4 regions of the Neobacillus phoenicis genome follow, and region 2 is predicted to be linked to each of the others. Evidence: riboswitches for the same ligand, from Rfam matches in the RefSeq annotation. Region 2 holds a riboswitch; each other region holds the start of a gene.
The links. Region 2 has a riboswitch for lysine ahead of AA0X95_RS06235 (ABC transporter substrate-binding protein). Riboswitches for the same ligand answer to the same signal wherever they lie in the genome.

Region 1 (7,593 bases), 740 kb from region 2:
GGAAAATCGCCGAAAGGATCCCTACTAAATAGAAAACAAACATAAATGGAGATGTCAAAATATTATGCATCATATCATAGGATACTTCCGCACCAAACGCCGCTGCTACACGTGTTTGCCAAACGTGCCACGTAATAAAGATGAGCGTGATTACACCCGATACACGTTGAAGCATGAACATCCAGTTCCTAAAGAAACCAAATCTTTTTACATTACTTTTAGCGGTAAAAGCAATATAAAGTCCATAGATTGCATGAAATAGTAATGGTAAATAAATAATTACAGTTTCTAAGACAATGCGGAATGGTAGACTTCCCATGAAGCCTGCTGCCTTATTGAAAGACTCTGGACCTCCAGTGATAAAATGGTTGACTACAAGATGCTGTGTAAGAAACACTCCAATTGGAATGACCCCTAGCAGCGAATGTAATCTGCGATTAGCAAACTCTCGATTCCCCGCCATACATTTACCCCCCTTAATTTTTAAAAAATGATGTTAAGCTCTTTCTTCTTATGTACCCCTTAAAGAAACTTAACCCAATACCACTGTGACAATAATGTGACATGTCCATTTTACTCCCATCGACATAGAGCGTCAAGAAAACGGATACACAATCTTTATCAAAAAATAAAATTTTTAAAATATATTGATATTATAATAGGATAGTACCTATTTAATAAAAACAGCTGCTTCAGTTCCCCACACAACCCATATTATTACATTTAATTACCAACATCTTACGGTTGGTATTTCCTCTCAAACGGATAAGATAATTATGATGATAAATAAGATAAGATATTCCGAAATAATATATCATTCACATAAGGATTTATTCACATTTTCAGCAAATCAGTACTGAAAAATAAATCAAATTGTATATAATAGAATGATAGAAAGAGGGGAAGCTTGTGAAAGAAAGTACAGCCGTTAATCAACATTTGAATTATGAAGAGCCAGAACCAAGAACCATTTCAATGTTTGGGTATGAAATCATTAGGGAATACCTTTTGCCAGAGATTCTAGGCAAAGACACCCCTGAAATCTTATACTGGGCAGGAAAACGTCTTGCACGAAAGTTCCCATTACCTGACCACGAAACATTAGTTGAGTTTTTTACTAATGCTTCTTGGGGACAGCTTGAAATCATAAAAGAGACGAAAAATGAAATCGAATTTGAACTAATAAGTCCACTTATTGTTTCTCGTGTAAAATCAAAAGCAGAACACTTCTTCCAACTCGAAGCCGGCTTCCTTGCCCAACAAATTGAACTGCAAAAAGAAGTGATTGCAGAAGCGTTTGAACACCCTGTAAAAAAAGCAAACAAAGTCCAATTTACTGTTAAATGGGATCGTAAAGATGTAATTTAGTAAGAAAAGCGCAAGCGCCTTGACCAGCCCCGACAGGCAAATGTTCTTCGGCAAGAAACGTCCGCACTTTGACTTTTATTGCCGAAGGTTATTTGACCCGAGGGGCTAGGCGCTGGAGCTGGACAATTCTCGAAGTCGAATTTATACTTTCCTTGATCATCGCAAAGAGGCTGACTCGAATTGAACGAGTCAGCCTTTTCTTATTAATTTCCAAGCTCAAATGCGCTGTGTAGGAGTTCAACTGCTTTTAACATTTTCTTTTCTTCTAAAACAGCAGACACCTTGATTTCAGATGTGCTGACCATTTTAATTTGGATGTCGTTTGAGGCTAGCACTTCAAACATTTTCGCAGCCACACCCGGATTAGAAATCATTCCTGACCCCACAATGGAAACCTTCGCTAGTTTATTTTCTGCATCAAGTTGTTCATAACCAAGTACAGCCTTATTGTCTTCTAATACCTTTAATGTCTCTAACAGATCATTGGTATGTATGGAGAATGATAAATTAGCCGTTCCCCCTTCTGTTGTGCTTTGAATAATAATATCAACGTTGATATGATTTTGAGCAAGAGTTGTAAAAATGGTTGATAAACTGGTTAAGGAATTAGTTAACCCCAAAACGGTAACCTTTGTAATCTCATCTTCAAATGCAACACCACGTACAACTAAATTTTGTTCCATTGTTGCTTCCCCCTCAATGACTGTTCCTTCGATTTTCTCCATGCTTGAACGAACTTCAAGTCTTACTTGATAATTTTTAGCAAATTCTACCGCTCTTGGATGCAGTACACCTGCACCTAGATTAGCAAGCTCCAGCATTTCATCATAGGAAACGGATAATAACTTACGGGCATCTTTCACATATCTCGGATCTGTTGTAAATACACCCGTTACATCCGTGTAAATATCACATTTATCTGCTTTTAACGCTGCTGCCAGGGCAACCGCTGTCGTATCAGAACCCCCTCGACCAAGAGTGGTGATTTCCCCTTCTTCAGTTATCCCTTGGAATCCGGCTACAATAACAACCTTGCCTTCTGCAAGTTGGTTTTTAATGGATTCTGTTTTGATATTAGAAATTCGTGCGTTTCCATGGACCGGCTCTGTTACAATTCCTGCCTGCCACCCTGTATAGGAAACCGCTGGTAGACCTTGTTGATTTAGGGCCATGGATAATAAAGCGATCGTTACCTGCTCGCCTGTCGATAGGAGCATATCCATATCCCGTTTATTTGGCTGTTTGGAAATTTCCTTTGCTAGACCAACGAGCTGATCCGTTGATTTCCCCATGGCAGAAACAACGACAACAACATTATTGCCTCTATCTGTTTCCTCTTTTACACAGGCTGCTACATTTAAAATTCTTTCTACACTGCCAACGGAGGTTCCCCCAAATTTTTGAACAACTAAACCCATCATTTCCCCTTCTTTCAGTTATGCTCTACCTATTTTGCTACAAAAACATAAATAAAAAAGCAATGAGAGGCATCTCATTGCTTTTTGAACACGAAAAATAAATTCCTGTACAAATAACGTAAGATAGCTCTCCAAGACACGCGTCTTGACAATCCGGCATTTATTCAATACAGGACCAGCAAAGAAAGAAATGAGACTTTCCTTACTTCGGCGAACATTCCCTTTCATGATTCTTCCTTGAAGCTCATCCTTCTCAGAATCACTACTCTTGAAGCTCGCACCTCTACCTTCACTTTAGTACTATAAAGTGATAGTAATTTAAATTTTCACTAATTATAGCATGGTCAATTTATTCTGACAATAACTATTCTTGAAGTTTTTTCATTAACTCTTCTGCCACATTTAATGGAATACCAATGTCGGTAAATTCCTCCATAGTCGCTTCTTTCATTTTTTTCACAGATCCAAACTGTTTAAGCAATAACTTTTTACGTTTTTCCCCAATGCCAGGAATATCATCCAATAAGGATTGAAAGGCGCTCTTTCCACGTATTTGGCGGTGAAAGGTAATAGCAAAGCGGTGAACTTCATCTTGAATACGTTGCAGCAAATAAAACTCCTGACTGTTTCGTTCAAGTGGAACAATTTCTAAAGGATTACCGTATAACAATTGTGACGTACGGTGTTTTTCATCCTTTACAAGACCCGAAAGTGGAATATCTAATCCTAATTCATTTTCTAAAACGTCCCTAACCGCTTCCACATGTCCTTTTCCACCATCAATTATAATAAGATCCGGTAGAGGAAGATTTTCTTTTAATGCTCTTGAGTACCTTCTTCTGGTTACTTCCCTCATTGATTCATAATCATCCGGTCCCTTTACAGACTTGATTTTATACTTTCGATATTCTCTCTTATTCGCTTTCCCATCTGTAAACACAACCATTGCTGAAACGGGATCTGTCCCTTGTATATTTGAATTATCGAAGGACTCAATCCGATGCGGCGTGTAGATTCCAAGTAACTTTCCAAGGTTTTCAACTGCCTTAATGGTACGTTCTTCATCCTTCTCAATTAAAGAAAACTTTTCATTCAAAGCGATTTTTGCATTTTTAATCGCAAGGTTAACAAGATCCTTCTTTTGTCCCTTTTTCGGTTGAAGAACCTTTACTTCTAGAAGCTGTGCAGTCATATTCAAATCAATTTCATCTTGAATCAGAATTTCCTTTGGCTTAAAGTGGTTGGCCTTTTGGTAAAATTGTCCTAAAAACGTAAGGATTTCTTCTTCTGGCTCATTGTAAATAGGAAACATGGAAACATCCCGTTCAATCAGCTTTCCTTGGCGCACAAAAAAGACCTGTACACACATCCAGCCTTTGTCAACAGCATAACCAAACACATCACGATCCGTGAAATCCGTCATGGTGATCTTTTGCTTTTCCATGATGGTTTCAATGTGAACGATTTTATCACGGAATTCCTTTGCTCTTTCAAAATCCAATTCTTCTGCCGCTGCTGTCATTTTTTCGGTTAATTCTTTTTTAATATCCTTATATCCGCCATTTAAAAACCGAGAAATTTCATCCGTCATTTGTTTATATTGTTCTTCAGATACTTCATTAACGCATGGAGCAAGACATTGCCCTAAATGGTAATATAAGCAGACTCGATCTGGTAGTGTAGCACATTTGCGTAACGGATAAATCCGGTCTAAAAGCTTTTTGGTTTCGTTGGCCGCCCCGACATTCGGGTAAGGACCAAAATATTTACCCTTATCCTTTTTTACTTTTCTCGTAATAATCAGTTTAGGATGTCTCTCTGCTGTCAGTTTAATAAACGGATAGCTTTTGTCATCCTTCAGCATGATATTGTATTTTGGATCATATTTTTTGATGAGATTAAGTTCAAGTATCAATGCTTCTATATTGGATGAGGTAACAATGTACTCAAAGTCTTCGATTTCATTAACAAGTCTTAACGTCTTTCCGTCGTGTGAGCCGGTAAAATAAGAACGTACTCGGTTCTTTAATATTTTTGCCTTCCCCACATAAATAATTGTCCCCTGACGGTCTTTCATTAAGTAGCAGCCAGGCTGGTCAGGCAGCAGGGTTAATTTTTGTTTAATATTTTCATTCACTCCGGCCACTCCTCCGTCTTTTATTCTATCCTTAAAATTTTATCACATCTGTTCATAAAGGAAAGTGGGAGGTTCTGTAATAATAAAAAGTTCTGCTATATTTGCATGTTTTCCGCTCCAGGCGCTTCGCTTTCCGCGGGCGGTCGGGGAGCCTCCTCGTCGCTTCGCTCCTGCGGGGTCTTCCCCTGACACGCATTTCCCGCAGGAGTCTTCGCGCCTTCCGCTCCAATAAACATAGTCAATCAACCATCAACTTTAACTAACTATATAATAAAAAAACCTTAGCCAGATTGTGTCCAGCTAAGGTTTTTTTATTGTATCAGTTTATACGTGTTTTTGTAGTACACTTGCTAATGCATCTTTTGGTTGGAAGCCGACTACTTTATCTACAACTTCACCGTTTTTGAAAACTAATAAAGTTGGGATGCTCATTACACCGAAATTAGCTGCTGTTTGTGGGTTATCATCTACATCTAATTTAGTGATTTTTACTTTGTCTCCCATTTCTGCATCAAGTTCTTCAAGAACTGGAGCGATCATTTTACAAGGTCCGCACCATGGTGCCCAAAAGTCTACAAGTACTGTACCTGAACCTGTTTCTGATGAGAAAGTTTGATCTGTTAAATGTGAAATAGCCATTATATATTGCCCTCCTATTAAATACTGAATTACTACCGAAAGTATACCATCGTTTAGAAAATCAAGCTAATAATATGTTTCGCAACTAATTTACCCCATAAAGCAATAAGTATTCTTTAAATTTAATGTTAAGGATCTGTAATTTGCCGTTGATTTCCACTCCAGGCGCTTCGCTTTCCGCGGGGCGGTCTGTGAGCCTCCTCGTCGCTTTGCTCCTGCGGGGTCTCCCATGACCAGCTACTCCCGCAGGAGTCTTCGCGCCTTCCGTTCCAATCAACTAGTGCAAATTCAACATTGTGCTTAACATTTTCAAAAGATAAAAGCGAGCGGATTTTGACCGCTCGCTCCTCACTTTATTATTATGAGTGAACTTTAAGTTTTTTAAACTCTTCTGTTAATAATGGGACAACTTCGAAAAGGTCACCAACAATACCGTAATCAGCTACTTTGAAGATGTTCGCTTCAGGGTCTTTGTTGATGGCAACAATTACTTTTGAGTTGGACATACCAGCTAAATGCTGGATTGCTCCTGAAATACCGCAGGCAATGTATAGGTCTGGAGTTACAACCTTTCCTGTTTGCCCAATTTGTAAGGAATAATCACAATAGTCGGCATCACATGCACCACGAGAAGCACCAACTGCTCCCCCTAATACTTCAGCAAGTTCTTTCAGCGGTTTGAATCCTTCTGCACTTTTCACACCGCGTCCGCCAGAAATTACTACCTTTGCCTCACTTAGGTCCACACCTTCACTTGCTTTTCTTACTACTTCTTTAATAATTGCACGAAGGTCTTTAATGTCCACAGATAGTGAGGAAACCTCACCGCTTCTGCTTTCTTCTTTTGCTAATGGGGCAATATTATTCGGACGTACGGTAGCAAAAATTAAGCCGTCTGTTACAATTTTCTTTTCAAATGCTTTACCAGAATAAATAGGTCTAGTAAATACAATGTTTCCTCCTGCTGCTTCTACTGCCGTTGCATCTGAGATTAGACCTGAAGAGAGCTTACCTGCAATTCTTGGTGATAGATCTTTTCCTAATGCAGTATGGCCGAGCACTAATCCTTCAGGCTTCTCTTGATCAATTACAGCCAATAAAGCTTGAGCATAACCATCAGAGGAATATTGTTTTAAATTCGCATGCTCCACTACCACTACACGGTCAGCTCCGTATTGAACTAACTCCGTACCTAAAGCGCTTACAGATTCGCCCACCAATACACCAACAACTTCTCCGCCCTCTGCAACTGTTTTTGCTGCTGCAACAGCTTCGAAAGATACATTACGTAATGATCCGTCACGAACTTCTCCTAATACCAATACTTTTCTAGTCATTTCATTTACCTCCTGAAAACAATTTTTATGAAGTTACGATTAGATTACTTTTGCTTCAGTATGAAGAAGTTGAACAAGTTCTTTAACCTGATCATTTAAATCGCCAGCTAAGACCTTTCCAGGCTCTTTTTTAGGCGGCAAATAAATTTCAATTGTTTTTGTTTTTGCTTCTACATCCTCTTCTTCAAGATCAAGATCATCTAATTCTAATTCCTCAAGCGGCTTTTTCTTCGCTTTCATAATTCCAGGTAAAGATGGGTAGCGCGGCTCATTAAGCCCTTGTTGTGCTGTAACTAAAAGTGGAAGGCTTGTTTCAATGACTTCTGAATCCCCTTCAACGTCACGAGTAACAGTTACATTTGTCCCATCGATCTCGAGTTTCGTAATGGTAGTTACATACGGAATATTGAGGAGTTCAGCCACTCTTGGTCCTACTTGTCCTGTTCCACCGTCAATAGCCACATTTCCACCAATAATTAAATCAACTTCTTTATCCTTTAAATATTCGGCAAGGATTTTAGCAGTTGTAAATTGGTCACCGTTTTCCACATCATCTTCAGTATTTATTAGAACAGCTTTATCTGCACCCATAGCAAGGGCTGTACGCAATTGTTTTTCTGTTTCTTCATTCCCTACAGAAATAACAGTCACTTCTCCACCCTTTGCATCACGGACTTGAATCGCTTCTTCAATC
Region 2 (7,593 bases):
GAGGAAGGGCTGACAAGCTTATTGAAGTTGCCTCAAATACGATCTACGTAACGGAGCCTAATATCAATTTGGAAAAAATCAAAATTGAAGACGAGATTGGGTTATTTTCCATGCACATCCTGTTCGATGTCAATAAACGGATAGGAAATGAGGATTATAAAGCGGGAGACTATGATATTTTCTTCGCTTTAGATCAACCCAATTTTCCTAAAAAAACGTCCCTTTTAGAACGACCGCTACCTGAGATTCCTAGTGTAGAAACAGAAACATTGCTTCATCCAGATGCTAAGATTCCGTTTGATACCGGGGGAGAATGGAATATATTAAAGGGGCTTCCAGATGGCACAGTTGCCGAAGTGTATGTGTCATTATCCACCTTGCATAACCCTGAGGAGATCAAACAAATCATGCCAAAGGAAACAGAGGTGCGCTGGTTAGCAGTAGATACGGGGTTCGAAGCTAAACAAGTTGACAAGGAGGGTGTACCAATCACTGCCATCGGCTATCCTTTCCAAATTGACTCAACCATTTGGTCGCCTTTCAACGGCAGAGAACAAACCAATGAGGAAGTATTCATGGATATTCTTGTTCAACTTTCAAAGAATGAAGACGTGGCAACAAAAGTAGCCAGGGCCAAGTCGCTAGAATTAAAAGAACGGATTGCCTATTTAAAGAAACATGGTATTCAAGTATATGGCGCTGTAGTGACCGGACCAACGCCAGAACTTAGAAAATTGGAGCAGATGAAAGAGGTACGGGCTGTAAAGGTAGGGGAGGTAAAGCTATGGAACTGGAAATAAAAAAGAAGTCCACACTCAGTAAATTGGTTGGGCTTGCTGGCATTCTTTCGTTCGTTTGGGGGCTATTTTCACTTGCGGTTCTTAATGCAGCCTTATTATTAAAAACAGAAACCTTTCCCGATTTCTTTTTAATAAAGAATCCAATGTTTGGCATCATTCTTGGTGTAATCGGACTATTTACGAGAAGGCGGCCAAGGCTATATGCGTGGTGGGGATTGGGGATCAACGCATTTATTCTCCTCTTTACCTTTCTTATGTTTATGCTTGCCTGGACGATCAATGCGAAACCATAATTTACTGTAATGTTAAAAAAAGAAGTAAGCCCCGCTACTGCTGCGAGCTTACTTCTTTTGCAATGTCATCACCAAAATTATTCAAGATAAAGGTTTCTTCCTCTGCTTTACTTAAGATTCCATAGGCTTGCCCGACGGTGCCACCTTGGTATTGCCAGAAGTAGTTGTGATCGTCATCGACTGCCGCAAAATTACTCGCCTTCCATTTTTCAAGAATGGCCAGCAATTGGTCTTTTCGGTCAAAATCACTGTTGCTCACGATTTCATACACGCGATTAATGGTGTCAGGCACCATAGGAATGGCCCCCCATTTTTCTTCTGCCTTCACTTTTTGGTGCGTCATCTTGTGCATCACTTCAATGACCTGATATTCGGAGCTGGTGTTGTCGATGCCGATATCGTATTGAACGCCACCGATTTTATCTGTTTGTTCGCTTTCTTTATCCGCAGTCTTATCCACAAGAGAAGAAGAATCATCCACAGCTTTCTCTTGATTGCTTCCGGAGACGGCCTCGCTGTTGATTAATTTATTGGCTCCATAGATACCGCCAAGTAAAACTACCAAAATAATGGACGGAATAATCCATACTTTCTTCACAGCCATCCCCCCTGTTATGCCTGTTTTTCATATAATAAGAAAGTAAAAATGCGACTTCGAGAATTGTCCAGCTCCAGCGCCTAGCCCCTCGGGTCAAATAACCTTCAGCAATAAAAGTCAAAGAGCGACTTTTCTTGCTGAAGAACATTTGCCTGTCGGGGCTGACCAAGGCGCTTCCGCTTTTCTTACTCATTTTCCTTTTATTTTACATGTTTCTAGTAAAAAAAGCTTGTAGGAAGTCTACAAGCTTTAGAGATTATTTGTTTAATACCTTCTGAATCACAAGGTTAGTTAGGTTTGGTACGACTTCTAGTGAGTAGGTCATTTCCATTCGTTCTAACTTCTTGTGTGCATCTAAGCCGTATGGGCCGATGTTGATGACTGGTACGTTGATGTCGCGGATGTCTTGGTAATCCACAAAGAGCTTCGTGCCCCAGCCAGGGTTGTTGTTGGTTTCGGCCTTAATGCCCGCTTCATCATCACTTAACGCGACAAAGCTCATATCCGAGATATACGGGAAGAAGTTCCTTGTCACAATCGGATGTGGATAGTGTGGCTGCATTTCTTCCACCGCTTCATCCAATGCATGGATCAAGTTCAATTCATCCTCTGTTTTTCCGCTCAACTCAATCCTTGGAGAATATAAGGACGAGTAAAAAAGAATGATTGCCGGGCTCTTATCTTTCATCCATTTCCATGCTTCCTCTACTACTCTAGCAGCAAACATGCGCGTATCTAATTCCGGATTATTGACAAGTTTCCCCTTAAACTCATCCATATGTGCGGTGAACGTTTCACCGTTCTCAGTCACCAATAATTGCTTCATCTCCTCGTACGTCATGACTCTCGACTTCCAAGGATTCTGAACATATGGTTCTCCGCTCAATGCGCTGTATTGCTTATATCTTTCTTCAAAAGACGAGAGTGCATTGGTAAAAGCAATATCGGCCTGTTCTCTTAATTTTTCAAGCACGTCCTTTGGAGACCAGGAATGAATAAAGAAATTGTAATAGACATAGGCAGCTAACGCCGTTTGAACCGTATAAGACGGCTTCAAATCAGTTTGTTTTAACGAAACAGGCGGCACTGTCGTTTCTCCAAACGCTTCGTTACATAGCTCTGGATTGTAGTTGATTTGTCTCGTCAGTTCAGCCGCGATAAAGTTGGGATCTAATCCCTCAAAGGCAGAGCCAACATGCGTTTCTGCTCCCGTAATAAAAAATGACGGCAGCAGTTTTCCGACCGTGCCCTTATAGATATACCGATTGTCATCGCCTTCATAGCGCGGCGCCACGAAATCGGCATTAATCGCAGCAGAATAGGCGAAATCATGTTCATTTTTCCAGCGTTTCAATGTTTTTAAGGCAGAAAGTACACCGTGTGAGCTGTCTTCCTCATCACATTCCGCTAAAAGAACTAGATTTCCGTCTAGCTCTTCTGGATGCTCCGAGTAATATTTTAACAGATAGAGATGACTAGCGACGCCGCTCTTCATATCAAGGACGCCACGGCCAAACATCCAATCTCCGGACTGTAAATGATCCTTTGCAGAAGCAGGCAACTCTTCGTTTTTCAAGGATTCCATCAGCTCATCTGGATAGCAGGCCTGATCTTTCAGGTGGGTAAAATCATCAATGCCAACAGTATCCGTATGACCCATGAGGATGACGGTTCGATTGCTCGTTCCCTTTGTTCCTTTGACAAACGCCAGTACATTATAGCGCTCTTGATGATCGTTGTGTGTTTGCTCTAACACAAGATGACTTGGGTTTTGTGAAAAATAGGTCCAAGAAGAAATCATGGAATATAAAGCCTGGGCAATGGCTTTTTCGCCATAAGTATTAACGACACTTTCAATGTTTACGAGCTGTTTTGTGAATGCCAGTACATCTTCTCGACATTGCAACATACGCCTAACCTTCTTTTCTATAAAATTAGTATTTCTATCATTGTACTTGGAGAATTGTCCAGCTCCAGCGCCTAGCCCCTCGGGTCAAATAACCTTCGGCAATAAAAGTCAAATTTTTCTTGCCGAAGAACATTTGCCTGTCGGGGCTGACCAAGGCGCTTCCGCTTTTCTAATAAATTGGTATTTTAGAAAAATGTATCTCAGAAGTTAAAGCTCCGTCAAGACTTTTCATTTGGTTAGAAATTCCATTAAAAACATTATTGCATTTGTTGGAATATTTTATTATACTGAAAAAAGTTTCGTCAAACTAAATATAAAAATCCTCGTCTTTAAGCATTAGATGGGGTAGAGGTCGCGATTTTTATTAGTATCCTATGGGAGATTCAGTGAAATCTATGAAAATAGGAAAAAGGATCAATCGCCGAAGCTTCTGAAATCACTTTTTTCAGAAAGCTGGGTCTGCACTCGAATAGGGGCAGAACTGTCACAATTCCAAGGAATTGTGGAGAGCTATCTTCACCAATGCTGATCGATGAGGGTGTGCACGACACCGTCATACGCATATGTGACGGTGTCTTTTTATTATCAAAGGGGGAATATTTATGAAAAAGTTTGCAATTTTATTAGCTGCAGCGATGATGTTACTTTTATCTGCTTGCGGTACAGAGAAGGCTGACGGGGAAAAAGCAGCAAAAGCTAGCAGTGGCAAGCATGAATTAGTGAAAAAAGGGGCCTTAACGTTCTCAATGACTGGACAATATCCGCCGTTAAACTTTAAAAAAGACGGTAAATTAACTGGATTTGACGTTGAAATCGGAACAGAAATTGCGAAGAGAATTGGACTTGAAGCCAATCCTGTAACAAACCCATGGGAAACGATTATTCAAGGGTTAAAGGCGAAGAAATATGATGCAATTATCGGAAGTATGACAGCTACACCTGAGCGTGATAAGCAGGTTGACTTCACAAATCCATATTATCTATCTGGTGCACAGATTTTTGTAGCGGAAGGCAACAACGAGATCCAGTCTAAGGAAGACCTGAAAGGGAAAACAATCGGAGTTATTCAAGCGAGCACTTGGAAAGACATGGCTGAAGATCTATCTGACCAGGTGAAAGGCTACCCAACAGACGTCAACGCCCTTCAAGACTTAGCACTTGGCCGCTTAGATGCTGTTATCACTGACAAAATTGTTGGGGTAAGTGCAAAAAATGAAAAAGGCTTAAAAATCAAAGCAATCGGTGAATTGTTGAACGAAGACCGTGTAAGCGTAGCGGTTGCTGAAGGTAACAAAGAGTTAGCTGACAAAATCAACGAAGCCATCCAATCAATGATTGACGATGGCACATACGAAAAAATCAGCATGAAATGGTTCAACACCAACGTAATGGAAAAGTAAGAAATTATGTCGAAGGGGGACTGTCCCCCTTCGACATAATTTAATAAAGGAGGTAAGCCTCGTGGTTTTTTTAGATAATATTATTAGTATTTTTAGTGAGCATGGAATTGCTTTTTTGAAAGCTTCTTGGATGACGATCTCTATTACAGCAATCTCTTTATTATTTGCGATGGTGATTGGTATCATTTTTGCCGCCTTTAAGATCTCCACTAGTAAACTATTAAATCGCATTGCCGACATCTATATTGGGATTATTCGCGGCACCCCACTGATTGTTCAGATCATGTTCTTATATTATGGACTTGCCAACATCGTGAACTTGGATAGCTTCACGGCGGGGGCATTAGCATTGGGTGTTCACGCAGGAGCTTATATCGCAGAAATTTTCAGAGGAGCCGTTCAATCAATTGATCGTGGTCAGATGGAAGCGGCCAGATCGCTTGGAATGACCTACTCACTCGCGATGAGAAGAATTATTTTCCCACAGGCTTTCAAAAGATCAATTCCGTCCCTTGCCAATCAGTTCATTATCGGCTTAAAGGATTCTTCACTCGTTGCCTATATTGCGGTAACAGACCTTTACAACACGGCCCTTAGTGTTCAAGGGGAAAACTATATGCCGTTTGAAACGTATTTTGTCGTTGGAATCTATTACTTAATTATCGTCCTCATTTTCACATGGATTGCCAACCGTTTGGAAAAGAAACTGGATGTTAGTAAGCCGAAGGAGGTACGTGTCGCATGATTGATGTTCGTAATCTATCTAAATCCTTTGGGAAGCTGGACGTGTTAAAAAATATTGATTTACAAATCCATGAACAAGAAGTGGTCGTACTGATTGGTGCCAGTGGTTCTGGAAAAAGTACGTTGCTTCGCTGCTTAAACTTTTTAGAGGTGGTAGAGCAGGGAGAGGTTACGATTGATTCTGAAAAAATTGATCTCACCAAAACAAACTTGAATAAAGTGAGAGAAAAGGTAGGAATGGTGTTTCAGCACTTCAATCTTTTTCCGCATAAAACGGTGTTAGAAAACATTATCGAAGCCCCGATTTTTGTTCGAAAAGAAACGAAAGAAGCCGCCAGTGCAAAAGCGATGACCCTTTTGAAAAAGGTAGGCCTCGCCGATAAGGCAAACTACTATCCAGAGCAGCTGTCTGGCGGGCAAAAGCAGCGGGTGGCGATTGCAAGAGCGTTGGCGATGGAACCGAAAGTCATGCTGTTTGATGAGCCAACTTCGGCATTGGATCCTGAGCTAGTAGGGGAAGTGCTTCAGGTTATGAAGGACCTTGCTCGCGAAGGGATGACCATGGTTATCGTTACCCATGAAATGGGCTTTGCCCGAGAAGTGGCTGACCGCGTGATCATGCTGGCGGACGGCAAAATAATAGAAGAAGGACATCCAAGCGAGATTTTCGTGAACCCTCAGCATGAGCGGACACAGCGGTTCTTGAATCAAATCTTATAGAATCCCTTTTAAAATGACGTGTGAATTGCCACACGTCATTTTTTCACTTACTAAAGTAAAAGGCGCATTTCTTCGAGAAGGAGAAATTCGCTTTATTATTGAAGTATTGTTGTAGGTTGGTTTAACAAGATAAAAGAGGGAGTTGAAAAATGAAATTTAATAAAGAAGTAGTTAAAAACTTAGATCATGGATATGAAGATATAATAGAGTTATCTAGGAGTTGTAAATTTTCTGACTGTACTCATATAAACGAGATTGACTGTGCAGTTAAAAAAGCAATTTCTGAAGGTACTCTTCCAGAAGAAAGATTTAATAACTATTATAGTGATAAAAACGAAGCAGAATATGTTTCTAAACAAAAGAATAAAACTAAGGCGATCGATTACATGAAACAAAGGAAACTTTTTAAAAGGTAGGCTGTGTTAAAGAACATTGTTGATTTTTAACTCTGTTGATTGGAGCGGAAGGCGGCGAAGACTCCTGCGGGAGTACGGGGCAGGGGAGACCCCGCAGGAGCGAAGCGACGAGGAGGCTCCCCGGCACGCCCGCGGAAAGCGAAGCCGCCTGGAGCGGAAATCAACAGACAAGTTAAACAGAGCCAAAAGGTAAATAAATAGGAAGCTAATCTTAAAAAGACTAGCTTCCTATTTTTCTTTAATATCTATTTTTCTCAGCCGAATCCACCGTATGTTTCAAGAGCATGGAAATGGTAACAGGACCTACACCACCTGGGACAGGTGTGATGGCACTTGCCATCTCTAAACAAGATTCATAATCGATATCTCCAATATTCCCTTTGTTATATCCAGCGTCTAGGACAACAGCACCTTCCTTCAGCCATGACCCTTGAATAAATTTAGGCTTGCCTACCGCTGCCACAACAATATCCGCTTGTTTTATCAGATCAGGTAAGTTGGTTGTTTTGGAATGGCACGTTGTCACCGTCGCATTTTCATTAAGAAGTAACGCCGAAACAGGCTTCCCTAAGATCGGGCTTCTCCCCACAACAACGGCATGTTTCCCCTCCACTGGAATCTTATAATAGTGGATGATTTCCATAATCGCTGCTGGTGTACAGGAAGGATACTTTCCAAACCCTAATGCTGTCTGACCGTAACCTGCACTTGTC
Region 3 (7,593 bases), 1.6 Mb from region 2:
TAAGTGATATTAATCCACAAATCTCCTTGTTATGGACTATAATTACTCTATTCGTTTTTACGACTTTTGCAATTAAAAAATATGGAACATTTTAGTGGATTAAATTTTATTTGGGAGAAGTATGAGAGAACAAATCATTGCCCAAGAAGAAAAGCTGACTCGAAACAGTCAGCTTTTCTTCTTGGTTAAATAGTTACTACGTGTCAGCTTACCCGCGTCTTCCGCCTCGGCCACCACGTTTTGTTTCTGTGTTACGTTTAAGTGAAGATAAATTTTCTTCACTAGACTTTAAAAACTTAGCCATTTTATCTTCGAATGATTCTTTAGGTTTGAAATTGCCTTTTGGACGAAAGTCTTTAGAGCGGTTGTCTGATCTTCCTTGCCTTGCTGGGCGCTGTGAATAAGAAGAGGTTTGACTTTCTGGTCTATCGATTGCTTTTTTGATGGATAAGGCAGTTTTTCCGTCTTTCTCACTAATTACTTTTACTTCAACCATGTCGCCTACTTTAAGATGGTCATTAATATCCTTTACATAGCTTTCAGCAACTTCACTGATATGCACAAGACCTGTTGTGCCGCCAGGCAATTCTACGAATGCTCCAAAATTAGTGATTCCTGTTACTTTCCCTTGTACTTTGCTGCCTATTTCAACTGACATAGAAATATATTTCCCCCTCAATAATGTTAAAACCACTTCATTATAACAAATATTTCACAGGAATAAAATATTTTTGCTGAATTAGGAAAAATATTGAAAACGTTTAATAAATGTTAAAGAACCGTTCACAAGAATAAGGAGTAAAGTGCGATAAAATAAAAGTATGTTAAAAACATCACAAAATAAAAGAATTATATTAAAAAAGGAGTAACACCCTATGGCCTACAGTAAACCAGACAAAATTATGGAAATAACCATAGAGAATGGTACAAAGAAAACTACATACTCTCCATTGCAGACGGTAATTTTAGGTTTTGAAGCAGGTGCATTTATTGCGCTAGGTTATTTACTTTGCATACGTGTAACAGCAAGCTTATCAATCAATTTGGAAGGATTAAGCAGCTTGATTGGCGCAACTGTCTTTCCTATTGGGTTAATTCTTACATTACTTGCAGGAGGAGAGTTATTAACAGGTAATATGATGGCCGTACCGCTTGCAAGGATGGCAAAAAAGGTGACTACAAGTATGGTTATCTATAATTGGATTCTTGTTACAATTAGTAACTTTCTAGGAGCTGTATTTGTGGCCTATTTCTTTGGGCATATTGTTGGTCTTACTGAAACGGGTCCTTACTTAGAAAAAACGGTTAGTATTGCAGAGCATAAACTTGAGGCTTCATTTCACCAAGCCTTTATTTCAGGTATTGGTTGTAACTGGTTGGTTGCTTCCGCAGTTTGGCTTTCGTATGGAGCCAACGACATGACTGGTAAAATAGCTGGAATTTGGTTTCCTACGATGGCTTTTGTTGCCATTGGTTTTCAACACGTAGTTGCTAATATGTTTGTTATACCTGCTGCGATTTTTGCAGGTCATTTTTCCTGGTTGCAGTATTTTAACAATTTTGTTCCAGTTTTCTTAGGAAATGCAGTAGGAGGAACAGTATTTATTGCGATGGCCTATTGGCATGCTTATAGAAAAAAAAATGTACCATATCAAGAGCCAAAGATCGTTCAATCAATTATAAAAACGTTATTCGATAGATTTTTGTATTCGTAATCAAGATTACTGTATTAAAAATAATATTTTAAAGGGTCCTATCTCTTGGATCCTTTTTTAATTTCAACATTCGGACAAAAACAGTCATAATACGAACCATTTTCTTAGGAGGGTGTCGATGAAAAAACGAGAACTTTTCACAGAGATGTCACATGTAAACCGCAGAAATGGAAAAATCAGGTGATAATAAAAGTATAAACAAATGAAAAACAAATAAAAGGAGGAGAACAATGAGTAAACCAAATTGGATAGCCATGCTGTGAGCGGGAGGTAGGGGGGACAAGACTTAATCTACTTACAAAAACAATCGTAAAGCCAGCGGTGCCGTTTGGTGGTAAGTATCGTATCATTGATTTTGCCTTAAGTAATTGCAAAAACTCAGGGATAGAAACTGTAGGTATTTTAACTCAATATATGCCCCCTGGTATTACATTCTCATATTGGTCAATGTAATCAATGTAATCAATGGAAGCTTGCGGACAGATTGGGTGATAAGTGGTTCAGTTGAAAGGGCAGTAATATTTAGTGGTGTGAAAATTGGAAAGGGGGCTCATATAAAAAATTCGGTAATCTTACCTCATACCATAATAGAAGATAATGTTTGGCTGGAAAATTCTGTAGTAGGAAGTCAATCTCTTATAAAGAAAGGTGTGATTATTGGGTCAAAAACACCAGAAAAGTATTTAATGGTAGTAGGAAATCAGGTTACCGTTGACCCGGCTATTGAAGAGGTTCAATTTAAAAATAGTGTTAAATCAGTTTTATCTTAGGTAATAGACAAAGAAGAGGTTGACCCATTCTATAGAGTCAACCTCTTTTTCTATATATGAATAGTTTTTATAACGTTAATGTTATCCGCGTCTTCCGCCTCGGCCACCACGTTTTGTTTCTGTGTTGCGCTTAAGTGAAGATAAATTTTCTTCACTAGACTTTAAGAACTTAGCCATTTTATCTTCAAATGTTTCTTTAGGTTTAAAATTACCTTTTGGACGGAAGTCTTTTGAACGGTTATCAGATCTTCCCTGCCGTGGCGGGCGTTGTGAATAAGATGATGTTTCAGGTTTTTCTATCGCTTTTTTAATGGATAGGGCAGTTTTACCATCCTTTTCACTAATTACTTTAACTTCAACCATGTCGCCTACTTTTAGATGGTCATTAATATCTTTTACATAGCTTTCTGCAACTTCGCTAATATGCACTAGACCTGTTGTACCTCCAGGTAATTCGACGAATGCTCCAAAATTAGTGATTCCTGTTACTTTTCCTTGGACTTTGCTGCCTACTTCAACTGACATGAAATCTTTTTCCCCCTCAATAGTGTTAAAACTACTTAATTATAACAAATTTTCAAGGGAAATAGAATCAATCGAATAGATTTTTCTAACTTTTTTTTGAAATATCTTCTATTGAAATATTCATTAATAAAAATATTTTCTCTATTAACTGAATACCTTTAGTAAACTGATTGGAAGGCTATTCTGTAATGTTTGTTGTTCTACATCCGTTAATGGGACAAGTGGTAATCGTACACCACCTACAGGTACACCAATCATTTTTAATGCTGCTTTTACTGGTGTTGGGCTTGGTGCTGCAAACAATGCTCTCATTACTGGAAGGAGGTTACGATGTGCTGTTGCTGCCTCCTTAAGATTACCATTATTAAAATTATTGATCATTTCTTGCATTTCATTTCCAATGATATGCGAAGCAACAGAGACAACTCCTGTGCCACCAATTGCTAAAACAGGTAATGTTAATCCGTCATCCCCACTATAAAGTGTAAAGTCACTAGAAGTGTGGCTAATGATGTCGGACATGGCATCAAGGTTTCCGCTTGCTTCTTTGACAGCAACAATATTATTAATCTTGGATAAACGGACGATTGTTTCGACAGTCATATTAACCACACTTCGTCCTGGGATATTATATAGCATGACCGGGAGTGATGTAGATTCGGCGATTGCTTTAAAGTGTTGAAATAATCCTTCTTGAGATGGTTTATTGTAGTAGGGAGCAACCAGCATAATTCCATCAACACCAGCATCCTCAGCTTGCTTTGTTAAGCTAATAGAGGCTCTTGTGTTATTGGAACCAGTTCCTGCAATGACAGGAACTCTGCTATCAACAACATCTACAACAAATTTAAATAGGTCCACTTTTTCTTCAGTCGTTAATGTGGGAGATTCACCCGTTGTTCCAGCTATAACTAATCCATCAGAACCATTAGCGATTAAATAATTAATGAGTTCTTTTGTTGCAATATAATCAATGTCCCCCTGTTGATTAAATGGCGTAACCATCGCAGTTAAAACTTGGCCAAAATTCATCTTTCTCACCCTTTAAATATTTTTTTTAATTAGAGCGGGGAAGGCAGCTTAATAGTCAACGCAAAAAAGCAACAGCGAGGGTTCGCTGCTGCAATAGAAACATGATTTAATAATTGTTCCCATGCGTGAGATAGCCCTCCATATAGTTACCTATATGACAGTTCTGTATTTATTCAATAGCAGAACCAGCTTCAAGATATATGAGTTTCTTTCAGCTTCGGCAAATTCCCCTTTTCACAATTGTCAGTGGATCTCATTCTCCTCGAATTGAGTACTCATGGTTTTTGCGCCTCTATCCTCACTTCAAATGGTATTGAAGTAAGAAATATTTAATTGACTGTTACTATAACAGAATTTCTATTATTATACAAGTTATTTGGAAGGTTTATAAAAAAAAGAGGCCAATCAAGAGTTGATAAGAAGTAATATTAATCTATGAAAATGTTAAATAATAGTAAATGTCATATAGAACATAAACAGAGTGGATGTGTTATTTTGATCGAAGAATTAGTAAAAAATCATTTAAAAGAACACTACGGTGATTTTACACTTGTCCGATTAACAGGAGGATATACAAATGAAACCTTCTTATTAAAGGGGACTCAGCCTTCATTGGTTGTAAAAGTAGCGAAGACAAATAATAAAGATTTCGAAAATGAAATCAATAGTTTAAATTTTTTGCAAGAAACAGAGGTAGTACCGAAAATATATAACTTAGTAGAAACAAATCAATTTAAACTTGTGGTCATGGAGTATAGACAAGGATTACACGGTCAATCAATCATAGAGAATCATGATATTGAGACAACAAAAGTACTGTTTAAAAGCTTAGGAGAAACACTTGCAAATAGGATCCATATTAAGAAACATCCTATAACTTCAAAAGGAATTAGAAAATGTACTATAAATGAAATGAACTTAAATTTGGACTTTGTTCCTGAAATTCTTATTTCAAGATCAAGGGACATATTACAACACATTAATGAGTCAAAGAAAGATTGGGTTTTAACGCATGGTGATTATGGTGTACATAATGTCTTATTTTCAGCTGAATCCGGTCTTACAGTATTAGATTGGGAATGGTCTGAATGGGCTGATCCATTAACAGATATAATCTGGGTCTGCTGGTTTACAAAGCTTCATTATCCTGAACAGGCAGATTTATTAAATCGTTTGTTTTTAGAAGAATACAAGAAGTATAATCAAGTCAAACTTTCCCCTGAAAAAGTAAAGGCTTACAGTTTATATAAAGTTTGGAAGGTCTTACAAAAAGTTGAACAAGCGCCACAAGCAGTTCAGGAGGAATGGATTCGCAGATTAAAATGGACGATTGACACAGAATTAGTAAGCTCATCAATGTATTATTAGCAATTTCAAAAAAAGAGGGGGTTTAATTATGTATCTAATGTCTCACAAAATGAATGAACAATATGCTAAAGAAGTATTGGGGTGGAAATATAACCAGCCATATGATTTTTATGATAATGAATTAACAAATGAATCCCTTCAAGAATTATTGAATGGCAGTTATTATGCTGTAGTTAATGCTGAAAATAAATTAATAGGTTTTTTTTGCGTGGGAGAGTCTGCCCAGGTTCCAACAGGTCACCAGTTTGGAGCCTACCTTGATGGTTTTATTGATTTTGGACTTGGTATGCATCCCGGAGAAACTGGAAAAGGAAATGGCTATGAATACTGTACATTTATCCTTGACCTGATCAAAGAAAAATATAAAAACTTTCCTATCCGCTTAACTGTGGCCAATTTTAATAAAAGGGCCATTCATCTTTATGAAAAAATGGGATTTGTTAAGAGTAAAGAATTTAATTCAAATGATTATTCCTTTTCAATAATGGTTAAAGCATGAGTCTTTAAATATTAAGGCTGTGTTAAACATGAATGTTGATTTCCGCTCCAGGTGCTTCGCTTTCCGCGGGAGTGCCGGGGAGCCTCCTCGTCGCTTCGCTCCAATCAACATTTTCTATAAAAACAACATTAACTTTTAACACAGCCAATATTTAAAAGAAGCTTGAGGATGTTCCGAATCTCAAGCTTCCTTGGGTGATAAAGTATTAATTATATTCTTTTACTAAATCTTTTGTGCTTCTAACTGTATCAATAGGACGAATCATTTTTTCAATTTGACCACGTTTTGTTTCTAAGAATGGAGGCAAAGATAGTTTTTCACCGAGTGTTTCATAGGGCTCATCCCCCATAAATCCAGGACCATCTGTAGCGAACTCAAATAAGATTTGAGGTGCTACTCTTACATATAATGACCCAAAAAAGTAGCGGTCAACAAAACCAGAGGTACCAAAGCCGAACCCTTCAATACGAGTCATCCATTCTTCCAAAACCGTACGATCCTCCACACGAAATGCTGCATGATGGACAGTACCAAAGCCTTGTTGCGATGGGGGCAGTACTGCATTGTATTCGACAACTACTTGGGCACCATTACCGCCTTCTCCTACTTCAAATAAGTGAAAAGCATCCTCTTGTGCAATTTCTTTAAACATAAGAACTTTTTCCATCATTTCTTTAAAGTAATCAAAATTGGCCACACGAACAAAGATTGGTCCTAATCCAGTGATGGCGTATTCTAAAGGGATTGGACCCTTTTGCCAAGGTGTACCGCTAAGAACTCCTTTATTTTTTTCATCAGAAATTAATTGGTAGTGTTGGTCATCGAAATCAACAAATGATAAAGTTTTCTTACCAAAAAACTCCTTGACTCCTGAGTGCTTCACATGTAAACGATCAAATCGTTTTACCCAGTACTCTATCGCTGTATCATTAGGTACTCGGAAGGAGGTTTTTGAAATCTCATTCGTCCCGTGCACTCCTTTTGGAATGCCAGGAAAATCAAAAAATGTCATATCTGTACCTGGGCTACCCTTATCATCGGCAAAAAATAAATGATAGGTTTGAATATCATCTTGATTGACTGTTTTCTTTACTAAACGCATCCCTAAAACATAGGTGAAAAATTCATAATTTTTTTCTGCACTACTTGTAATAGCTGTTACATGGTGAATTCCTTTTAATCCGTTCATATTAAACCCTCCAATTATTTAAATTTGGGTATGTCTATAGTATGCCAGGTGAAGTAATTACTACTTAATAAGATTGAACTTCTGACTAAGAAGTATCCTTAATTAAAATATCTCTAATTCGAGATAAATATAACATGTTCCTTCTATGCTGTCAATGAAGTGGAAACCTCTAATAAAGGAATGAACATGTTGATTCCGTTTAATAATAAATATCAAAAAGGAGGTAGCCGCATTGGATGGAAAGTATAATACAAACGATGATGCAACTGTTGAATTAAAAAAAGCACTAAATAAAACTACACCAAGAAAAAATCCAAACATGAGTGAAGCAGAAATGAAGATGAAGTTTCAAGGAAAGAAGAGTTAGGAGAATAGATACGAAAATAATTTGAGGTGAATGAAATGTCTGGAAAACATCCAATTGAGTATAAGGGGAATGTTTTGGATCAAAGAAATGACCTTACTGGGCCTGATGATGGTAAAGGTACGTATCCA
Region 4 (7,593 bases), 1.4 Mb from region 2:
AGCTGAAAAACAAATAGGTCCATAGAACAATCCGAACCCCACTGTACTCCAAATTATCCATGAAGTTGGACGACTTTTCATCTCTACAAGCAATGGTTTAAGGTTCTTCCTACTAATAACAATCAAGAAAAGAAAGGGTACCATAAAAAAATACCTGAGTGATGCACTCCAAATCCAGCTTCCACCAGCCAAGTCCATTGATCTGTTTAATATAAATGTAAATGCAAAAAAGAAAGCTGCAAAAACACCTAAAATGATAGGCCGCAATGTCCTATACCCCCTTTTACTAAAAATTCAAATAAAATTATATATTGTATTCTCTATTAAAAAAAGAAAACCATCAAGTGATTTTCAACTAAAAAAATAATTAACTGAAACTTTATGAATCTTCGTTCGTACATAATGTATGTCAAGATTCTTAAAAAGTGAGGTTGAGAGAATGTTTGGAAAAGTAGCTGCTGATATTTTAGGATTAAGTGATGTTGGTTCTGTCATTAAACCGGAGAATTACGATAAGGTCGATGCTGATGATTATGTCATGCACGAAGATAATGAGAAAATTTATTTTTTAATTAAGTCAAAATCGGATGAATATTGTTTTACAAATAATGCCCTAATTCACCTTGATGGTACAAGTGCTACAAGCAAGAAGCGAATGCTGCATCGATACAGCTATGCAACCAATCGGATTTCTGATGTTAAACTTGAAACAGCTGGGACCGTGGACCTTGATGTTGAAATTAAGTTCAAAATTGGCTCACAGCCTTTCTCAATTGACGTTCATAAGAAACATATTGAGGAAGTAAAGGATTTATATAAAGCTTTAATAAAAATTTCCGAAATATCTCATGAAAATGAAATCAGCCTTCAATTTGCAAAACAAAGCCTTGATGTTGCCTCTACTACTCTAGGTCGAATAACAAGTCCGGATAGCAATTTAGTTGTTCAATTTAAAATGCTGAACCAAGCGGCTTTTCAATGGCTAGATGATAGTAAAAAACAGTATTGTGTGAAAGATTTTGGGTATGTATTTGAAAAATACATTAATAATTAATAAAAAATGGGCCGCACTATTAGATAGTGCGGCCCATTTTTATTAAGAGGGACTAGGACGATGAAACAGTCCCATTACTTCAATCGTTTCAGTAATATTGACAAATGCAGTAGGATCTACCTCAACAATAAGATTTTTTATCTCATTCAGTTCATATCGTGATATTACTGTTATTAAGACATTTCGTTTATTATTTGAGTAACCGCCAACCCCATCCATAATTGTCAATCCTCGGTACAGATTGGTTAACAGATGTGACCTCATTTCTTCACCTTTATCTGTTATTATCATTATCGTTAGTTTAGCATGGTCCGTATAGATGGAATCAACTACTTTACCTGTTACAAATATAGATACTAAGGTATTCAGTGCAGCATCCCAATTAAACAAAAATCCACTTATCAAAATAACAACTGCGTTCATCCCTGATAGAAGTGTGCCTATTGGAAAGTCCTTTTTTCTTGAAACAATCATACCAATAATATCAAATCCGCCTGTAGAACCTGAACTTCGGAAAACAATGCCTACCCCAAGACCTGTTAAAGCACCACCAAAGATGGAAGACAATATCCTATCATTTGCAATTTCATAGACAGGTACAACATAGAGCCCAACAGATATGATGAGCACTGAAAAGATCGAGTTCATAATAAATTTTTTGCCTAACATTTTGTACCCAATAACCAGTAACGGAAAATTCAAAAGGAAATTTGCTAAACCAGTATTAAGAGGCGTAACCATACCTAATATCATGGAAATACCACTCAGTCCACTGCTTAACACTTCGTGAGGTATTAAAAAAAGGTTAAATGCCAGTACAACAATTAGTGATCCCGTAATAATTCCAAAAATCCGCATGGAAAATACCTCCGAACACTGCCATCATTTATATTTAAAAATAATACCGATTATCATTTTTAAAGTAAATTTAATAGTTTTTTTCCAAAAGATTTAATTATCTGTTAATTAGCATAAGGTTGTAATAGCAAAAAAGTTATTGGAGTAAAATATATTGACAAATGTACGATATTATTTATACTTTAGAAATATAATAATTTTATAAGCTAAATCCTCATCAAACCGATGAGGTAGAGGTCGCGGTTTTTATTAGTATGGCGGATGAGATGCTGAGACATTTTTGACTCCGTTTGAAAGGAAAAACTGCCGAAGTGTGCTTTATTCTCTGAAAAAGCATGCTGGGGCTGTCTCCAAATAGGAACAGAACTGTCACGAATGGACCTACCAGCCATTCGTGTTGAGCTATCTTTCGGAAGGTATGATGCGGGGTATTGATAATGCCATCGATTCTACTTCGATGGCATTTTTTATTCCAAACTCCTTCTCGAAAAAAAGAAAGAAATCAAAAAAGGAGTAAAGATTATGCAAACAGCAAGAGTATTAAAAGAAAATGAATATAATGGTGGTTTATCACCTAAAAAAGAACCCTCTGAGTTAAGACGAAGCCTTAAATCTCGACACCTTACCATGATTTCACTTGGAGGAACCATTGGTACTGGTTTATTCCTTGCTAGTGGAGGAGCCATACACTCAGCTGGACCAGGCGGGGCCATTCTCTCCTATATCATTATTGGTTTAATGGTTTACTTTTTGATGCAAGGTTTAGCAGAAATGGGAGCCTATATGCCTGTTGCCGGAAGCTTTAGTACGTATGCAACTAAATTCGTCGATCCTTCCCTAGGTTTTGCACTAGGTTGGAATTACTGGTATAACTGGGCCATCACCATTGCAGCTGAGTTAGCTGCCGTAACAATGATTATGAAATTCTGGTTTCCACATACACCATCATTCATTTGGAGCGGAATCTTTTTAGTCATTATGTTTCTATTAAATTATCTTTCTGTTAAAGGGTTTGGTGAAGCAGAATACTGGTTTTCATTAGTAAAGGTGGTAACGGTTATTGTCTTTATCATAACTGGTACGCTAATGATTGTCGGTATCATGGGAGATGAAGCAATCGGCATCAAAAATTTCACAGTTGGTGACGCCCCTTTCCACGGTGGTTTCATGGCAATGTTAGGAATTTTTATGGCCGCAGGATTCTCCTTTCAAGGAACAGAGCTTTTAGGTGTTGCTGCAGGTGAAACGGAGGATCCAAAGAAAGCAATTCCACGAGCGGTCAAACAAGTATTTTGGCGGATTCTTTTATTTTATGTTTTAGCTATTTTAGTAATCGGTCTTCTTATTCCCTATACAAATGAAAACTTAGCAAATGGTGATGTTACGGTTAGCCCCTTTACTCTTGTTTTTCAAAAAGCAGGAATTGCTTTTGCTGCTTCTGTCATGAATGCAGTTATTTTAACAGCTGTGTTATCAGCGGGTAATTCCGGTATGTATGCTTCTACTCGAATGCTATGGGACTTAGCACGTGAAGGCAAAGCTCCAAAGTTTCTAGGGAAACTAAATAAAAATGGCGTTCCTGTCAATGCTCTTATCGCAACAACTTTAGTCGGCACCTTGGCCTTTCTTGCTTCTTTCTTCGGAGATGGAACGGTGTATGTTTGGTTATTAAATGCATCTGGTATGTCCGGATTTATTGCTTGGCTCGGAATTGCAGTCTGTCACTATCGATTCAGAAAAGCTTTTATCGCGCAAGGCAAGGACTTAAGTTTATTACCATATAAATCAAAATTCTTCCCCTTCGGTCCTTTTTTCGCCTTTGCTGTTTGTGGATTCGTTGTTTTAGGACAAAACTATTCTGCCTTTATTGGAAGCAGTATCGATTGGAATGGTGTATTGGTATCTTATATAGGGTTACCGCTTTTCCTTATCTTATGGATGGGATATAAATTCACCAAGAAAACTAAATTAATTCCTTTAGATAAATGTGATTTATCAAACTAAAACGCAAATAAAAAACAGACTCACACAAGAGTCTGTTTTTTATTTGCGTTTATGCTTCTTCCGCAGTCCATACATATAAGTCTTCAATCTTGCAATTCAATTCTTTGGAAATAGTCATTGCAGAATTTAAACTCATTACTTTCTTGGATAAATAGTCATTGAGTTGAGTTCTAGGTATACTGGTGTTCTTTTCCAAACTATCCAAATCCATGCCGTTTTTAGATAATAAGGCCTTGAGGTTACTCTTTTTTGCTTTATAATTTGTCAAAATGACACCTCACTTTCATCTATCATAGCATAGGGGCATTAAAAATGAAAGGAAAAGGAATCCCTCCCAGTTTTTAACTTTAAAGTATAACCTAAAGGAAGGACAAATAGAATAAATTAATTTGTGTTATACTTAAGTTGTAATATAGAAGGGGTGTAATTAAATGAAGAATTCAAATAACCGTTATAGTAGCGGTCAAACTGTAAACATTAAAGAAACTGGTGAAATGGTCACCATTTTAAAGTGGCAGTATGTAAAAAATATGAAGAGATACTCCTATACCGTTAAAGAGCACCCAGGTACGTTTTATTTTGAAGAAGAATTACAGTAAGAAAAGCGCAAGTGCCTTGGTCAGCCCCGATAGGCAAATGTTCTTCGGCAAGAAAAGTCCGCCTTTTGACTTTTATTGCCGAAGGTTATTTGACCCGAGGGGCTAGGCGCTGGAGCTGGACAATTCTCGAAGTCGAATTTTATGCTTGTTTATAATGTGAAAAATCAAAAAAAGACCAATTCACTGAATGAATTGGTCTTTTTGGCTTAAAATTCTGCATTTCCTGGAGTTCTTGGAAATGGTATAACATCTCTAATGTTTGTCATACCAGTTAAGTACATAATCAAACGTTCAAATCCTAGGCCATAACCAGAATGTTTAGTTGCACCGTATTTTCTTAGCTCTAAGTACCACCAGTAATCTTCCTCATTCATACCAAGTTCATTAATTTTCCCAGCCAAAATATCTTCACGCTCTTCACGCTGGCTGCCTCCAATTAACTCTCCAATTCCTGGTACTAGTAAGTCGGTTGCAGCAACTGTTTTATTATCTTCGTTCAATCTCATATAGAAGGCTTTAATTTCTTTTGGATAATCAGTAACAAATACAGGCTTTTGGAACACTTTTTCGCACAGATAACGTTCGTGCTCTGTTTGTAGGTCCGCTCCCCATTCAACCGGATATGCAAAATTTTCACCTGAATCTTTTAACAGATTAATGGCTTCTGTATATGTCACTCTGCCGAAATCTGCCGTAAATGCGTTATTTAAGCGATCTAATAAGCCCTTTTCAACGAAACTATTGAAGAAGTTCATTTCCTCTGGTGCTTGTTCAATTACATAACCAATAACATACTTAACCATTTCTTCAGCAAGATCCATAATATCAGGAAGCTCCGCAAAAGCAACTTCTGGTTCAATCATCCAAAACTCCGCTGCGTGACGAGCGGTGTTAGAATTCTCAGCTCTAAAGGTTGGACCAAAGGTATATACATTACGGAAAGCTAAAGCAAATGCTTCTCCTGAAAGCTGTCCACTTACAGTTAAGTTAGATTCTTTACCAAAGAAATCCTTTGTTGTATCTGTATTTCCTTCTTCATTTTTCGGAAGATTCTCCAAATCTAATGTGGTCACACGGAACATTTCTCCCGCACCCTCCGTATCACTTCCAGTGATAATCGGTGAGTGGACGTAGACAAATCCTTTATCTTGGAAGAATTTATGGATGGCATATGCTGCTATTGATCTCACCCGAAAGACTGCCGCAAATGTGTTCGTTCTAGGTCTTAAATGGGCAATCGTTCTAAGGTATTCAAATGTATGTCTTTTCTTTTGTAACGGATAATCTACATTTGAAGTACCTTCAATAGTAATCTCAGTTGCTTTAATCTCAAATGGTTGCTTTGCTTGAGGAGTATAAATAAAATCTCCTTCTACTTTAATTGTTGAACTTAACGGAAGCTTAGTTATTTCTTTAAAATTATTTAGTTGTTCGTCAAAAACGATTTGAACTCCTTTAAAGAAGCTCCCATCATTTAATTCAATAAAACCAAACGTTTTAGAATCACGGATAGTACGAATCCATCCTGATAATTGCACCTTTTGTTCCACATAACTTTCTGTGTTTCTGTACAAATCCTTGATTAAGGCCTGTTTCATAGTGGTTCCTCCTAAATCATATGTATAAGGTTCATTAATCAGCCAGTGTTATTGTACTCCACCTTCGCCAATAGGTAACGAAATAAAAAACCTCCCATCCCTATTGGGACGAAAGGTAAAATTCACTGACTATCCTCGTTTTTCTTTTATCCCTTCAATATTATATAAAATACCATTCAATGAAGCAATTTTCAACAAAATTCCCGTTTGTAAGCGAATTAATTTTCGTTTACTGTTTATTCGGTTACAAAGATGTCTGTAGGTAGTCCAATCTTATCAAGAAGCCAATTAGTACGATCTAAAAAGGCTTCTTCACACCCTGAAAATCCATGGTCTGTTTGATACCAACTTATTTCTTTCGGAGAGCTGGCTGCAGAGTAAAAAGAAGTTGCCTGGTCATCATCAACATACTCATCATTTTTGGCAAATTGAAAATAAATTGAAGCGGGTGCAGCATTTTTTATATACTGAGCGGCATCGAATTTTCGTATATTTGAAATAAAAATATCAAACCGTTCTGGTGGTAAAAAATTCCGAATTAAAACAGCCATTGGATGTTCACTCGTCATATGCCAGGCTGAGGTTTTGGAGGCACCTGCTATTAGAACAAAAGTCTTAATTCGGTTTTCAATCCCTGCAAGTACTCCTCCCCAAGTTGAGCCGAAGCCGTGTCCGACATAGGCCATTCGATTTGCATCTACAAATTCTTGCTTACTAAGAAGAGTAATTCCCCGCCTTATATCCATTAACATTCGAGTGTAATTTTGAATATCCACCAACGGTTCTATGGTTTGAATGAATTTCTTTTGCTGTATCCCTTCTTGATGATAGCCTCCCAAAAACGAAGATTCAATAATTAGCGAAACAAACCCCTTTTCAGCAAGCATTTGCGCTTCCTTATAAAAACTCATTCTATTTTCCAAACCAGGATGCATAAAAACCACAGCAGGATGAGAACTTGTTTGATTAGGCACAATTAAAAAGGCTTGCAAGTGCTTTTTGTAAGTGCTTTCAAAATAAACTTCACTAATAGAATATTCTTCTTTTATAATCGACTTCCTAACTTCAAAACCTGTTAAATGTTCTTCTTTGAAATGAAACATTGTACACCGCCTCCAAGAAGAATCTTTAAAATTAATTTATTTGAATTTTCTGTAAAATAGACTATCATATTAGCAAATTTTAATTTTTGTAGATTGCATTCCAAGCGAGCGGTACAAACTTACTATAAAATCGACCTATTTTCACCAACCCCCCACCTATTTTACCATGGAGATAGACGAATTAAAAACCTTGACCGTAGAGTCAAGGTTCAAGAAATTCTATCATTTCTCCTGCAGGACCTAAAAAAAAGACAGTCTTCCAACCATTCTTCAACATTAAGGGGCCCTCCACTATAGGTACTCCTGCTCCCAAAAAACGTTCAATTACTTTTTGTATATTTACTGTTTCTAAGCACAAATGGACATTTCTAGATAGC

Region 1: linked by a shared signal. The riboswitch ahead of AA0X95_RS09860 (aspartate kinase) and the one ahead of AA0X95_RS06235 (ABC transporter substrate-binding protein) in region 2 are both predicted to bind lysine.
Region 3: linked by a shared signal. The riboswitch ahead of dapA (4-hydroxy-tetrahydrodipicolinate synthase) and the one ahead of AA0X95_RS06235 (ABC transporter substrate-binding protein) in region 2 are both predicted to bind lysine.
Region 4: linked by a shared signal. The riboswitch ahead of AA0X95_RS13610 (amino acid permease) and the one ahead of AA0X95_RS06235 (ABC transporter substrate-binding protein) in region 2 are both predicted to bind lysine.

What each region holds. Positions count from the first base shown of each region.
Region 1 is NZ_CP154847.1:1,917,935-1,925,527, reverse strand. It holds gene AA0X95_RS09870 (succinate dehydrogenase cytochrome b558 subunit) at 1-463, opposite strand, end outside; gene AA0X95_RS09865 (YslB family protein) at 910-1,368, shown strand; gene AA0X95_RS09860 (aspartate kinase) at 1,572-2,786, opposite strand; lysine riboswitch at 2,903-3,080, opposite strand; gene uvrC (excinuclease ABC subunit UvrC) at 3,151-4,923, opposite strand; gene trxA (thioredoxin) at 5,248-5,562, opposite strand; gene AA0X95_RS09845 (electron transfer flavoprotein subunit alpha/FixB family protein) at 5,922-6,899, opposite strand; gene AA0X95_RS09840 (electron transfer flavoprotein subunit beta/FixA family protein) at 6,939-7,593, opposite strand, start outside.
Region 2 is NZ_CP154847.1:1,173,586-1,181,178, forward strand. It holds gene AA0X95_RS06215 (anti sigma factor C-terminal domain-containing protein) at 1-800, shown strand, start outside; gene AA0X95_RS06220 (hypothetical protein) at 785-1,093, shown strand; gene AA0X95_RS06225 (DUF6241 domain-containing protein) at 1,128-1,691, opposite strand; gene AA0X95_RS06230 (M20/M25/M40 family metallo-hydrolase) at 1,948-3,600, opposite strand; lysine riboswitch at 3,939-4,121, shown strand; gene AA0X95_RS06235 (ABC transporter substrate-binding protein) at 4,203-5,000, shown strand; gene AA0X95_RS06240 (amino acid ABC transporter permease) at 5,062-5,745, shown strand; gene AA0X95_RS06245 (amino acid ABC transporter ATP-binding protein) at 5,742-6,464, shown strand; gene AA0X95_RS06250 (hypothetical protein) at 6,614-6,880, shown strand; gene AA0X95_RS06255 (bifunctional 5,10-methylenetetrahydrofolate dehydrogenase/5,10-methenyltetrahydrofolate cyclohydrolase) at 7,119-7,593, opposite strand, start outside.
Region 3 is NZ_CP154847.1:2,747,026-2,754,618, forward strand. It holds gene AA0X95_RS14275 (CPBP family intramembrane glutamic endopeptidase) at 1-95, shown strand, start outside; gene AA0X95_RS14280 (S1 domain-containing RNA-binding protein) at 209-658, opposite strand; gene AA0X95_RS14285 (formate/nitrite transporter family protein) at 876-1,715, shown strand; partial or broken gene AA0X95_RS14290 (sugar phosphate nucleotidyltransferase) at 2,022-2,135, shown strand; gene AA0X95_RS14295 (hypothetical protein) at 2,204-2,485, shown strand; gene AA0X95_RS14300 (S1 domain-containing RNA-binding protein) at 2,567-3,010, opposite strand; gene dapA (4-hydroxy-tetrahydrodipicolinate synthase) at 3,155-4,042, opposite strand; lysine riboswitch at 4,166-4,345, opposite strand; gene AA0X95_RS14310 (phosphotransferase) at 4,538-5,410, shown strand; gene AA0X95_RS14315 (GNAT family N-acetyltransferase) at 5,439-5,909, shown strand; gene AA0X95_RS14320 (ring-cleaving dioxygenase) at 6,115-7,098, opposite strand; gene AA0X95_RS14325 (hypothetical protein) at 7,331-7,465, shown strand; gene AA0X95_RS14330 (hypothetical protein) at 7,501-7,593, shown strand, end outside.
Region 4 is NZ_CP154847.1:2,622,560-2,630,152, reverse strand. It holds gene AA0X95_RS13625 (multidrug resistance efflux transporter family protein) at 1-267, opposite strand, end outside; gene AA0X95_RS13620 (PH domain-containing protein) at 440-1,054, shown strand; gene AA0X95_RS13615 (YitT family protein) at 1,097-1,912, opposite strand; lysine riboswitch at 2,136-2,325, shown strand; gene AA0X95_RS13610 (amino acid permease) at 2,435-3,916, shown strand; gene AA0X95_RS13605 (helix-turn-helix domain-containing protein) at 3,966-4,184, opposite strand; gene AA0X95_RS13600 (hypothetical protein) at 4,348-4,515, shown strand; gene asnS (asparagine--tRNA ligase) at 4,722-6,113, opposite strand; gene AA0X95_RS13590 (alpha/beta hydrolase) at 6,350-7,216, opposite strand; gene AA0X95_RS13585 (VOC family protein) at 7,419-7,593, opposite strand, start outside.